DNA from 2 places in the Bradyrhizobium sp. URHC0002 genome. Region 2 is predicted to be linked to the other one. Evidence: predicted binding sites of a transcription regulator. Region 2 holds the regulator's gene; the other holds the start of a gene.

The links. The regulator PhoB, encoded in region 2, activates phosphate uptake and scavenging genes when phosphate is short. The targets are predictions, from matches to a motif close to TGTCATNNANCTGTCAT.
Region 1: ACVWVY_RS35555 (inorganic phosphate transporter) is a predicted target of PhoB. The motif match lies at 1,954-1,970, and genes of this name have one in related genera.

Annotation. Positions count from the first base shown of each region.
Region 1 is NZ_JBSSCF010000001.1:7,310,837-7,317,945, forward strand. It holds gene ACVWVY_RS35550 (UdgX family uracil-DNA binding protein) at 94-1,530, shown strand; gene ACVWVY_RS35555 (inorganic phosphate transporter) at 2,022-3,650, shown strand; gene ACVWVY_RS35560 (transporter) at 3,677-4,702, shown strand; gene ACVWVY_RS35565 (carbohydrate porin) at 4,736-6,127, shown strand; gene ACVWVY_RS35570 (M20 aminoacylase family protein) at 6,250-7,109, opposite strand, start outside.
Region 2 is NZ_JBSSCF010000001.1:1,897,117-1,904,225, reverse strand. It holds gene ACVWVY_RS08995 (GcrA family cell cycle regulator) at 488-1,000, shown strand; gene phoB (phosphate regulon transcriptional regulator PhoB) at 1,218-1,925, opposite strand; gene phoU (phosphate signaling complex protein PhoU) at 1,936-2,652, opposite strand; gene pstB (phosphate ABC transporter ATP-binding protein PstB) at 2,664-3,485, opposite strand; gene pstA (phosphate ABC transporter permease PstA) at 3,482-4,327, opposite strand; gene pstC (phosphate ABC transporter permease subunit PstC) at 4,329-5,327, opposite strand; gene pstS (phosphate ABC transporter substrate-binding protein PstS) at 5,478-6,488, opposite strand; gene ACVWVY_RS08960 (ATP-binding protein) at 6,630-7,109, opposite strand, start outside.

The DNA.
Region 1 (7,109 bases), 5.4 Mb from region 2:
TCATTGCGAGGAGCGAAGCGACGAAGCAATCCATGTCTCAACAAGCGAAGAAATGGATTGCTTCGCTTCGCTCGCAATGACGGAGAAAGCACCATGCACCACATCACCCTCGACAACGAAACCGACTTCGACGGCTGGCGCAAAGCCGCCCGCGCGCTGGCGCTGAACGATGTGAAACCGTCCGACGTGAACTGGCGCGTGGCTGATGATGCGCCCGAATTGTTCGAGCCGACGGTGCCCCCGCTCGAGCCGCCCGGCACGTTCAACGTACCGGCCAAATTCGTCGAACTGGCAGAAGTCGCGATCCTGCATCGCAATCCCGAGCGGTTCGCCCTGCTCTATCGCCTGCTGTGGCGGTTGCGAATTCATCACGATCTCATTGATATCGCAACCGATCATGGCGTGGCCGAGCTCGCCGCGATGGCGAAGGCCGTGCGCCGCGACGAGCACAAGATGCACGCCTTTGTCCGCTTTCGCGAAGTCGGCCGCGAACAGAACTCGCACTTCGTGGCCTGGTTCGAACCGGAGCACCACATCGTCGAACTGGCCGCGCCGTTCTTTGCGCGCCGTTTCGCCGACATGCCCTGGTCGATCCTGACGCCGGACGCCTGCGCGCATTGGGACGGCCATGCCGTCTCGATCACGCCAGGCGTGGCCAGGAGCGAAGCCCCGACCGCGGACCGGCTGGAGGAAACCTGGCGGCGTTACTACGCCAGCATTTTCAATCCTGCCCGGGTGAAGGTGCAGGCCATGCAGAAGGAGATGCCCCGCAAATACTGGCGGAACCTGCCGGAGGCTTCATTGATTAAACCGCTGATCGAAAGCGCCGAACGTACCGCGAGCACCATGATCGCGAATGCGGCGACCGAACCGCACAAGCCTCAGAAACGGCTGGAACCGCCCGAAGCAAACAAAATGGCCCGCAAAGACGATATAGAGACGCTGCACGAGGAAGCCGCCGATTGCCGCGCCTGTCCTCTCTACAAGAATGCGACCCAGACCGTGTTCGGCGAAGGCCCGCCAACCGCGCGGATCATGCTGGTCGGCGAGCAGCCCGGCGACAAGGAAGACCTCGCCGGCAAACCGTTCGTCGGGCCCGCGGGGCAAATGCTCGACCGCGCGCTGCAAGAAGCCGGCATAGACCGCCGCACAGTCTACGTCACCAATGCGGTCAAGCATTTCAAGTTCGTGCCGCGCGGCAAGATCCGCCTGCACCAGAAGCCGAACACGCCGGAGATCAAGGCGTGCCGGCAGTGGTATGAACGCGAACTGGCCGCGATCAAACCCGCTCTGGTGGTGGCCATGGGCGCCACCGCGGCGCAAAGCGTGGTCGGGAAAATCACGCCGATCAACAAGAACCGGGGCCGCCCGATCGATCTCGACGACGGCTCCAGGGCGCTGGTGACGGTGCACCCGTCCTATCTGTTGCGGTTGCCCGATGCCGATGCCAAGGCGCGGGAATACCAACGCTTCGTTCAAGACCTCAAAATCGCCGCCGACATGCTGCGAAAATCGGCACATGCGGCCTGAATTCCGCCAACCCGGCAGCCGCAATTTCTGGTGAAATATAGCGGGAAAAATTGACAATCGCATTTGCAACCATTAATTGATTGAAGACACAATCGCATTCTCAAGGGAATGTGGGACGTCTGGTCACGCCTGACGCTCCCATAAGGTCGACGCGCTGCGCGGTACCCCTTCAGCCCCGGCGCCGTGCAGCGCGCGACCTAACTCTTCCGCCGCAAAGCCCTCCGGCAACAGAGGCGGCGTGCAACCGCTCAGCCGCGCGCGACCGAAATAGCTCAGCTCTCATTCAAAGGATGGGAGCGGCCCAATCGCGCGGCCCTCCTCGCCAATCCCCAACGATTCCAAGGGGGAGTATCCGACGCCAAGGCATACGCCCGCGCCGGCGCACATTGCATCGCCTCCCCGCTACCCGAGCCAACCGCTGACTGTCATCTAACCTTCAAGTCCCTCGGTCAAAGATGCCGCCCTCTCAGCATATTACGACGGGGGTCAGAATGACCGATATTACACTCGATTCATCGATCGGCGACGCAGCGCCGATCCAGCCAGCCTCGCGGCCGAACCTCGACAAGGGTTTCAATCCGCTGACCATGATCCTGTTCTTCGGCATCCTCGCCGCCGGGCTGCTGTACGTCGCCTACAGCATCTACGCCGACATCGACGCGACCGGCATGCGGGTCACCGCTTTCCTGCCCTACATCCTGCTGTTCGTGGCGCTCCTGATCGCGCTCGGCTTCGAATTCGTCAACGGTTTCCACGACACCGCCAACGCGGTCGCGACCGTGATCTACACCCATTCGCTGCCGGCGGAATTCGCCGTGATGTGGTCGGGCTTTTTCAATTTCCTCGGCGTGCTGCTGTCCTCGGGCGCGGTCGCCTTCGGCATCGTCTCGCTGCTGCCGGTGGAATTGATCCTGCAGGTCGGAAGCAGCGCCGGCTTCGCGATGGTGTTCGCGCTACTGATCGCCGCCATCATCTGGAACCTCGGTACCTGGTATTTCGGCCTGCCGGCGTCCTCTTCGCACACGTTGATCGGCTCGATCATCGGCGTCGGCATTGCCAATGCGCTGATGCGCGGCCGCGACGGCACCTCGGGCGTCGACTGGACCAAGGCGACCGAGATCGGCTACGCGCTGCTGCTCTCGCCGCTGTTCGGCTTCTGCATGGCGGCGATCCTGCTGCTGGTGTTGAAGTTCATCGTTCGCAATCCGGCCCTGTATGCCGCGCCTGAAGGCAACAAGCCGCCGCCGCTGTGGATCCGCAGCATCCTGATCGCGACCTGCACCGGCGTCAGCTTCGCCCACGGCTCCAACGACGGCCAGAAGGGCATGGGCCTGATCATGCTGATCCTGATCGGTACGGTGCCGACCGCCTACGCGTTGAACCGCGCGCTGCCGGAATCCCAGGTGGCGCAGTTCCAGAAGACCTCGGAGGCCGCCTCCAAGGTGGTCGCCGCCAAGGGCGCCGGCCACAGCATCATCGGCGATCCCAGGCCGGCGGTGACGCAATACGTCGCCACCCGCCAGATCAGCGAAGGCACCTATCCCTCGCTGGCCGTGCTGGTGAAGGACGTCGGCGAGCAGGTCCAGAAATACGGCTCGCTGAACAAGGTGCCGGCGGAAGCCGTCGGCAACACCCGCAACGACATGTACCTGACTTCGGAAGCGATCCGCTTCCTGATGAAGGACAAGGAAAACGACCTGAAGAAGGAAGAGGTCGATACCCTCAAGGCGTACAAGGGCTCGCTCGACTCAGCCACCAAGTTCATCCCGCTCTGGGTCAAGATCGCGGTGGCGATCGCGCTCGGGCTGGGCACCATGATCGGCTGGAAGCGCATCGTCGTCACCGTCGGCGAGAAGATCGGCAAGTCGCATCTGACCTATGCGCAGGGCGCGTCCGCCGAACTGGTTGCCGCCGCCACGATCGGCGCCGCCGACGTGTTCGGCCTGCCGGTTTCCACCACGCATGTGCTGTCATCCGGCGTCGCCGGCACTATGGCAGCCAACGGTTCGGGCCTGCAGATGGCAACCATTCGCAATCTCCTGATGGCATGGGTGCTGACGCTGCCGGCTGCGATCTGCCTGTCGGCAGGCCTCTACGTGCTGTTCTCGAATCTGTTCTGACAACGACAAACCCGCCGAGAACTGAGGTGCAGGATCAACCGCACGCCGCGCTTTCTCCGCCCCGGGACGGCGCGGCGTCGCTGATCCCGGGCCTCGTCTGGGCGTTTCGCATCCATTCGGACGGCGTTCCGGAAATGCTCGCCGTCGACCAGCCGATTCCGTTTTCCCGTGACGGGCTGCTCTGGCTGCACTTCAACCTCGCCGATGCCCGCGCGCTGCAGTGGCTGACCTCCGCCAACTTCCAGGTGCCAGCCCAGGCACGCGCGCTGCTGCTGTCAAAGGACACTTACCAGCAGCTTCATACCGTCGACGACTGCGTCTACGGCGTGATCTCCGATCTGTTGCGCGACGTCGGCGAGGCGACCGAGGATACCGGATATCTCCGCTTCGTCATGACCGAGCAGATCCTGGTCAGCGGCCGCCATCATGCGCTGTGCGCGGTCGACGCCACCCGCCGCGCGCTCGAGGCGGGCCGCAGAATCGAAAGCGCCGCTGCGCTGCTGGAGACAATCGTCGAACATGTCGCCGACACCATGGATGGCATCGCCGATCGCGTGGCGCAGGCCCTCGATGAGGTCGAGGAAAAGGTGTTGTCGGACAGCGCGGCGGACCTGCGCCAAAACCTCGGCCGCCTGCGGCGCACCTGCGGCCGCCTGCATCGGCAATTGTCAGGCCTGCGGATCGTGTTCCACCGGTTCGAGCAGAAGCATCTCGACGATCTGAAGCCCGCCTTGCGGCTCCGCGCCGGCAAGCTCGCGCAGCGTCTCGATGGCCTCGATCACACCATCGTCGAGATGCGCGAGCGCAGCCGGCTGCTGCAGGAAGAGCTTCACCTGAAGATCGAGGAGCAGGGCAACGACAATATCAGAGTGCTCTCGGTGCTGACGGCGCTGCTGATGCCGCCGACCCTCATCACCGGCATTTTCGGCATGAACACCAAGGGCCTGCCCTTCACCGATCTCGAAACGGCCTTCCTGTGGGCCTCACTGCTGTTGGTACTGTCGTCGCTTGCCGCTTATTTCATCATGAAGCGCATCGGGATCATCAGGTAGCTAGGGCTTGGTCACGGGGCAGGACTACCGCGGATGCTGGTGTTGCGTGGATTGGCGGTAGCGGCAGCGTTTCTCGTGGGCGGCGGAACGAGCACCGGCGCGTCCGCCGGCGCCAAGGACGAAAATGCGGCCGAATGGCTGGCCCCGAAATGGCTCAACGAATGGCATGACGGGCTTGCGGCCAAGGGATTGAATTTCGGCGCCACCTGGATCGGCGACAACATCACCAACGTTTCGGGAGGATCGAGCCGCGGCGCGATCCATTTCGGCCGGTTCGATTTCTCCGTCGATGGCGATCTGGAGAAACTGGTCGGCTGGACCGGCGGCAGGTTCTACGTCAACGCGCTCGGCATCTACGGCCGTGGCCTGTCGCGCAACTATGTCCACAACCTCGCCACCATCAGCGAGATCGAGGCCCTGCCCGAGGCGCGCCTCTACAATGCGTATTTTGAGCAAGGCTTCTACAACAACGCGCTCAACTTCAGGATCGGGCAGCAGGCGGCCGACGTCGAATTCTTCGACAGCCAGACCGACGATCTCTTCATCAACGGCACATTCGGTTGGCCGGCCAACAAGGCCAACAACCTTCCGTCCGGCGGACCGGCGCCGCCGATCGCGGTGCCCGGCATTCGCGTCAAGGCCACGCTGTCGGACCAGATCACGGTTTTCGGCGCCGTGTTCAACGGCAATGCGGCGCGGCCGGGCGACGGCGACCCGCAGCTTCGCGACAATCACGGCCTGGCGTTTCGGGTCAACGACCCGCCGTGGCTTATCGGACAGGTGCGCTGGAGCTACGATATCGACTTCGGCCGAGGGCCGCTGGCCGGCAATTTCACGCCCGGAGGCTGGTATCATACCGGACGGTTCGACGATCAGCGCTTTACCGCGCAAGGCGTCTCGATCGCCGATCCCAATGGCTCCGGCATTGCCGCAAAACTTCGCGGCAATTTCGGAATCTTTGCCGTCGTCGAGCAGACGCTCTACCGGCCGCCCTCGGTAACCGAGAAGGGCGTGTCAGCGTCATTGCCAGGGGTGACGGCGTTCGCGCGGATCGCCTACAGCCCACCAGAACGAAACCTCATCGACCTCTATATCGACGGCGGCATCGGCGTCAGCGGCCTGGTCCCCGGGCGCCCCGTTGACCGGTTCGGGATGGCGATGGCCTACATGCGGATTTCCGGTGCCGCTCGAAATCTCGATCGCGACAGCCAGTTTTTCGCCGGCCTGCCGACCCCGGTGCGTAGCAATGAGACACTGCTCGAACTGATCTACGAGGCCCACCTCAAGCCCGGCTGGCTGCTGGCGCCGTATTTTCAGTATGTGTTCCGTCCATCCGGCGGCATCCCGAACCCCAACGATCCGAGCGGTCTGTCACGGATCGGCGATGCTGCCGTATTCGGCGTGACCACCACGCTTAGATATTAAGAACCGCATCTTCACGTCGCGGTTGAGCAGCAAATAAAGAAAGCCCGTACTGGAGATACGGGCCTTCCTTGGCATGTATTCGAATTAACGTGCGATCAAAGCTTGAGGGCGTTGGAGCAGCCTCACGCCGCCGCCAGCTTGTTCTCGACCAGCTTGATCCAGTACGAGGTGCCGTACACGATCGCCTCGTCGTTGAAATCATAGGCGGGGTGATGGAGCCCGGCGCTGTCGCCGTTGCCGCAGAAGATGAAGGCGCCCGGCCGCGCCTCCAGCATGTAGGAAAAATCTTCCGCGCCCATCAACGGCGGCATGTCGTGGACGTTCTGGGCACCGGCCACTTCCCTGGCCACCGACGTTGCAAACTCGGTTTGCTCGGCGTGGTTTTGGGTCACGGGATAACCGCGCTCGTAAATGAGATCGATTTTGGCGCCGGTCATTTTGGCCACGCCCTCACATATCTCGCGGACCCGCTTCTCAACTAATTCGCGCACTTCCGGCGTTAGCGTCCGCACCGTGCCTCTGAGTTCAGCTGTCTGCGGGATCACGTTGCGGGCGTTGCCGGCGTGGAACTCGCAGATCGAGATCACCGCGGAGTCCAGGGGATCGAGGGTCCGCGAGACGATCGACTGCAGGGCGGTGATCACCTGCGAACCGACGAGCACGGAATCGATGCACTTGTTCGGGCGCGCGGCGTGGCCGCCAAGCCCTTCGATCTTGATGTCGATCGAGTCGGTCGCGGCCATGACAGGACCGGGGCGGATAGCAAAGGAGCCGACCGGAATCCCCGGGCCATTATGCATGCCGTAGACCTGCTCGATGCCGAACCGGTCCATCAGCCCGTCCTTGATCATGGCGGCGGCGCCGGCACCGCCCTCCTCGGCCGGCTGGAAGATCACGACCGCGTCGCCCGCGAAATTTCTGGTCTCGGCGAGATACCGCGCTGCACCCAAAAGCATCGCGGTGTGGCCATCATGGCCGCAGG
Region 2 (7,109 bases):
TTCAAGACCTGCCGCGCAGCACACGCCTGCATGGGCGCGAACGCGGCAACGGCCGGTCTTGCGAAAACGAAACGTGCCGCCTCTTAAGGGCGGCACGTAAGAGGTATTCTATGTGGGCGGGGAGCGCTGTCAACACGCCACGAGGCCGGCTTTCCTGCACTGCAAGAAGGGGAAATCCGTCAAAAATCCGTAGGATTGCGGTGTGGTGGAAAACACGCAGTGCAATGCTTAGATATCGGAACATGTGGACGCGCGGGCCCGGACTCTTGCGCCGGAGTCACGCCATATTGTAGCGTTTGGGCTGTCGGGTACGACATCTCGTGCGGCGGTTCTGATCCCAAGAGTCCATTTTGTGCAGCGTACACGTTCGGGCGCGGTTTTCGCGCCCGGCGAGGGCTAAGGGATTCTGACCGCAGGGATTTTTAAGACGAATGACGTCGCCTGCGCGGCCCCTGATCGGCCGGCGCGAAGCGAAGGGAAGAATACGATGACGGTTTTGACCTGGTCCGATGATCGCGTCGAGCAGCTGAAGAAGCTCTGGGAAGCCGGATTATCGGCCAGCCAGATCGCCGCGGAACTTGGAAATGTGACGCGAAACGCCGTGATCGGCAAAGTGCACCGGCTGGGCCTGTCCGGCCGCGCCAAGAGCCCCTCCTCGGCCGCCCCGCGGCAGCGCAAGGCGCGTCCCGCCGCCCAGCAGATGATGCGGGTGTCGAGGCCGGTCTCGCGCGGCAACACCGCGCTCGCGCACGCCTTCGAGGTCGAGTTGGAGGCTGATCCGATCGCCTTCGACAACGTGGTGCCGATGAGCCAGCGGCTGTCGCTGCTCGAACTGAACGAGGCGACCTGTCACTGGCCGGTCGGCGATCCCTCGAGCCCGGAATTCTTCTTCTGCGGCGGCAAGGCGCTCTCGGGCCTGCCCTATTGCGCACATCACTCGCGCGTGGCGTATCAGCCCGCTGCCGACCGGCGGCGGCAGCAGCCGAAGCCGACGCGGTAGAACGCGCGGCAGTAATTGTCGTCCCTGCGAACGCAGGGACCCATAACCACGAAAGCACGTGGTTATATCTGGCTGGAGCTCCAGCTCTTTTCAACAAATGTCATCGGTGTTTACGGGTCCCCGCGCCCCGTGCGCAATTGCGCACTAGGCGGGGACGACGGCAGCATGTGCATGCCCTTGCGCGTTCGCGGGGACGACGTGCGCGACGACGAAGCAGCTATTGCTGCTCCACCTTCGCAAACCGATCGTCCAGCGCATACCCCGCGCCACGCACGGTGCGGATCGGGTCCTGCTCGCGGCCGGGATTGAGCAGTTTGCGCAAGCGGCCGATATGGACGTCGACGGTGCGCTCGTCGATATAGATGTCGCGACCCCAGACGCTGTCGAGCAATTGCTCGCGGCTGAAGACGCGGCCGGGATGCTCGAGGAAAAACTCCAGCAAGCGATACTCGGTCGGACCGAGATCGATCTGACGGCCCGAACGCGCGACGCGGCGCTTCTCGCGATCGAGTTCGATGTCGCCATAGGTCAGCACGGTGGCGAGCCGCTCGGGGCTTGCGCGCCGCAACAGGCCCTTCACCCGCGCCAGCAGTTCCGGCACCGAGAACGGTTTGACGATGTAATCATCGGCGCCGGTCGCAAGGCCCCGCACCCGCTCGCTCTCCTCGCCGCGTGCCGTGAGCATGATGATCGGCAATTGCTTGGTCTCCGGCCGCGCCCTTAAGCGCCGGCAGAGCTCGATGCCGGACAGGCCCGGCAGCATCCAGTCGAGCACGACGAGATCGGGCACGCGCTCCTTCAGCCGCGTATCCGCGTCGTCGCCGCGGCCGACGGTTTCGACCTCATAGCCTTCGGCGTCGAGGTTGTAGCGCAACAGCGTGGTCAGCGCTTCCTCGTCCTCGACCACCATAATGCGCGCGCTCATCATTCTTTCCTCAACTATTGGGTACGGTCGCAGCAAAATTCGTCATGTCGCCCTTCGGGCGCTTGTCGAGCATCTGCTGGCCCTCGATCATGTAGAACACGGTCTCGGCGATATTCGTGGCGTGGTCGCCGATCCGCTCGATATTCTTGGCGCAGAACATCAAATGGATGCAGAACGAGATGTTGCGCGGATCTTCCATCATGTAGGTCAAGAGTTCGCGGAACAGCGAGGTGCAGATGGCGTCGACTTCCTCGTCGCCCTTCCACACCGCCATCGCCGCCGGCAGATCGTGCGCCGCATAGGCGTCCAGCACCGACTTGACCTGCGACAGCACCAGGTCGGTCATATGCTCCAGGCCGCGCATCAGCTTCAGCGGCTGGAAATCGTTCTCCAGCGCCGCGACGCGCTTGCCCATGTTCTTGGCGAGGTCGCCGATCCGTTCCAGATCGGTGGCGACCCGCATGGCGCCGACGATTTCTCGCAGATCGATCGCCATCGGCTGGCGACGCGCAATCGTCAGCACCGCGCGCTCCTCGATCAGATGCTGCAGACGGTCGATCTCGACATCGGTCGCGACGACACGCTTGCCGAGCGCGACGTCGCGGCGGACCAGCGCGTCGACGGATTCGGTGATCATGCGCTCGACCATGCCGCCCATCTCGGCGACGAGACGGGTCAGTTCCTGAAGATCGCTGTCAAATGCCTTGGCGGTGTGTTCAGAAGCCATTTCTTATCTCCTCAACCGAACCGGCCGGTGATGTAGTCCTGCGTGCGTCGATCGCTCGGCGAGGTGAAAATCTTGTTGGTGTCGTCGAACTCTATCAGCTCGCCGAGATACATGAAGGCGGTCTTGTCCGAGACGCGCGCCGCCTGCTGCATGTTATGGGTAACGATGGCGATGGTGTAATCCTCCGCCAGCTCCTGGATCAGTTCCTCGATCTTGGCGGTCGAGATCGGGTCCAGCGCCGAACAGGGCTCGTCGAACAGGATCACCTCGGGCCGCACCGCGACGGTGCGCGCGATGCAGAGCCGCTGCTGCTGGCCGCCGGACAGCGACAGGCCGCTTGCATTGAGCTTGTCCTTGACCTCGTTCCACAGCGCGCCGCCACGCAGCGCCTTCTCGACCCGGCCGTCCATCTCTGACTTCGAAATCTTCTCATAGAGGCGGATGCCGAAGGCGATGTTTTCGTAGATCGTCATCGGGAACGGCGTCGGCTTCTGGAACACCATGCCGACGCGAGCCCGCAGCAGATTGAGATCGAGCTTGGGATCGAGGATGTTGGTCTGGTCGAGCATCAACTGGCCGGTCGCCTTCTGGCCGGGATAGAGATCGTACATCCGGTTGAAGATCCGCAGCAGCGTGGACTTGCCGCAGCCGGACGGGCCGATGAAGGCGGTGACGCGGTGGGTGCCGAGCGTCAGGTTGATGTTCTTCAGCGCGTGGTGCTCGCCATAGTAAAAGTTCAGGCCGCGGGCGGTCACCTTGGGCGGGGCCTCCGGCAGCGCCACCTGCGGAACGGGCCCGCTCGCGGTACTCACGGATACGGAGAGTTCGGTCATTTGGATGTCCTCTCGGCGCCGAGAATGCGCGCGCCAATATTCAGGGCAAGTACGGTGAGTGTGATCAGGAGCGCCCCGCTCCAGGCGAGCTGCTTCCAGTAGACATAGGGGCTCTGGACGAAGTTGTTGATGGTGACGGGCAGGTTCGCCATCGTCTTGGTCAGGTTCAGGCTGAAGAACTGGTTGGAGAGCGCGGTGAACAACAGCGGCGCGGTCTCGCCGGCGACGCGGGCCGTCGCCAGCAGCACGCCGGTGATCAGACCCGAGCGCGCGGCACGATAGGCGATCCGCCGGATCACCAGCGAACGCGGCAGGCCGAGCGCGGATGCGGCCTCGCGCAGCGGATTGGGCACCAGCCCCAGCATGTCCTCGGTGGTGCGAACCACCACGGGGATCACGATCACGGCCAGCGCCAGGCAGCCGGCAAAGGCCGAGAAGCCCCCCATCGGCACCACGATGGCGCCGTAGATGAACAGGCCGATGATGATCGAGGGCGCGCTCAACAAAATATCGTTGATGAAGCGGATCACCGAGGTGAGCTTGTCGTGCTTGCCGTATTCGGCGAGATACGTGCCGGCGAACAGGCCGAGCGGCGCGCCGATGCCGACCCCGATCACGGTCATGAGGATCGAGCCGACGATGGCGTTGCGCAGGCCACCATCGGTCGAACCCGGTGGGGGCGTATCCTGGGTGAAGACGGCGAGGTTGAGGCCGGCAAGGCCGTTGTAGAACAGCGTGAACAGGATCAGGGCGAGCCAGGTCACGCCGAACAAAGCGGCGCCGACGCAGAGCGTGCGGATGATGATGTCGAAGCGGCGGCGGGAAGCGTAGATCGGGTTCATGTCAGTTCCCCGCCTTCTTTTCCAGCCGCATCAGCATCAGCCGGGCGGCGGCAAGCACGAAGAAGGTCAGCACGAACAGAAGCAGGCCGAGCAGGATCAGGCCGGATTGATGCAGCCCGTCGCTCTCGGCGAATTCGGAAGCGATCGCCGCCGAGATCGTGGTGCCCGGCGCGAAGATCGAGGACTGGATCTTGAACGAATTGCCGATGATGAAGGTCACCGCCATGGTCTCGCCGAGCGCGCGGCCGAGCGCCAGCATGATGCCACCGATCACGCCGACCCGGGTGTAGGGGATGACCACATTGCGGACGACTTCCCAGGTGGTGCAGCCGACGCCGTAAGCCGCTTCCTTCAGCACCGGCGGCACCGTCTTGAAGACGTCGACCGAGATCGAGGTGATGAAGGGCAGCACCATGATTGCGAGAATCAGCGCGGCGTTGAACAGGCTGAGATAGGACGGAGGACCGGCGAAGATCGTGCCGAGCACCGGGACGCCGTCGAAGATACTGATCATGAACGGCTGGAAGGTGTTGGCCAGGAACGGGCCCAGCACGAAGAAGCCCCACATGCCGTAGATGATGGAGGGAATGCCGGCGAGCAGTTCGATCGCCAGGCCAATCGGACGGCGCAGCCAGAGCGGGCAGATCTCGGTGAGGAACACTGCGATGCCGAGACCGACGGGAATGGCGATCATCATCGCGATCCCGGAGGTGATCAGCGTGCCGTAGATCGGGCCGAGCGCGCCGAGAACAGGCGGATCGGCCGAGGGCGCCCAGCGCTGCGTCCAGAGGAAAGCTCCGCCATATTCGCGGATGGCGGGCCAGGCGCCGACAATGAGCGAAATGATGATGCCGCCGAGGATGAGGAGAACCGAGATCGCGCAGGCGCGCGTGATCCAGTAGAAGGTGACGTCGCCGAGTTTGAACGCGCTGAGAGCCCTTGCGCGATCATAAGGTCCGGCGGCTTCCATTACGTCGCTTTCGACCGTCATCTCTGCCACGCCAATCCCCTGTACTTATAGCCCAATGACCCGGACTTCGGTGCACGGCTTTTTCGGCTCGCGCATTGTTCTTGCCTCTCCTGTGCCGAGAGGGGTGCTCAACCCGGACAAGCCGGGTTGAGCGATCGCGTTGCGAAGCGAAAGGCCCCGTCAGCTCTTGATCTCGGCGGTCCAGGTCTTCTCGATCAGCTTGACCACCGATTCCGGCATCGGGATGTAGTCGAGCTCTTCGGCCATCTTGCCGCCCTTCTCGAACGACCATTTGAAGAACTTGATGGCTTCCTGGGAGGCTGCCTTGTCGGTCGAATCCTTGTGCATCAGGATGAAGGTTGCCGCCGTGATCGGCCAGGAGGCTTCGCCGGGCTGGTCGGTGAGGATCACGTAATAGCCGGGCGCCTTGGCCCAGTCGGCGTTGGAGGCGGCCGCCTGGAACGCTGCGACGGTCGGCTGCACGGTCTTGCCGGCCTTGTTGATCATCGCCGCATAGGTCAGCTTGTTCTGCTTGGCGTAGGCATATTCGACGTAGCCGATGGCGTTCTTGGTCTGGCCGACATTGCCGGCAACGCCTTCATTGCCCTTGGCGCCGACGCCGGTCGGCCATTCGACCGCGGTGCCGGAGCCAGCCTTGGCTTTCCATTCGGCGTTCGACTTCGAGAGATAGTCGGTGAAGTTGAAGGTGGTGCCCGAACCGTCGGAGCGGCGCACCACGGTGATGGCGTCGGCCGGCAGCTTCAGCTTCGGATTGAGCTTTGCGATCGCGGCATCGTCCCACTTCTTGATCTTGCCGAGATAGATGTCGCCGAGCACTTCGCCCGACAGCACGAGCTCGCCCGGCTTGACGCCCTCGAGATTCACGACCGGCACGATCGCGCCCATCACCATCGGCCACTGCACCAGGCCGTCCTTCTCGAGCGTCTCATGCTTGAGCGGCGCGTCGGTGGCGCCGAAGGTCACGGTCTTGGCCTGGATCTGCTTGATGCCGGCGCCGGAGCCGATCGACTGGTAGTTCAGACCGTTGCCGGTCTCCTTCTTGTAGGCGTCGGCCCACTTCGAATAGATCGGGAAGGGGAAGGTCGCGCCCGCGCCGGTGATATCGGCAGCGAAGGCCGACGTCGACGCGGCGACCAGGCCGGCAGCGACGATTGTCCTGATGAAATTCATGGTTGGCTCCATCTGGTGAGCGAAGCGCCTGTTGCGCCCGATCGCGCCCACCTGCCGTCCGTCTAGGACCGGTCGATAGAGCTTTTACGAAGGTTGGATGACAGTTGGATGACAGTCTCAAGCGATTGAAATCGCTTGGATTTAATGCGCTGCCGGGGTCTTCGCCTGGGGAAAACAGGCGGTAAAGACCGCGCCGTTTTTCGGCACGCTTTCGATCAAAAGCCGGCCGCGATGGCGGGCAAGGATATGTTTGACAAGGGATAAACCGAGCCCGGTTCCACCCTGGGCGCGGCTGTCGCCGACATCGACCCGATAAAACCGCTCGGTAAGCCGCGGCAGATGTTCCGGGGCTATTCCCGGGCCGAAATCTCGCACCATGACCCGGAATTCCGGGGCGCCTTCGCCCGATACGGCCGAAATGAGGGAGACGATAACCTTGCCGCCGGACGCGCCATATTTCAGCGCATTCTCGATCAGGTTTTCGAACAGCCGCAGCAGTTCCTCGCGGTCGCCGGCGATCACGACCGGGGTATCAGGCAGGTCGATCTCGATGTCCACCTGACGTTCCCCCGCCAGCGGCTCCAGCCCGTCGGCGACCTGGCGGATGATCGGCACGATATC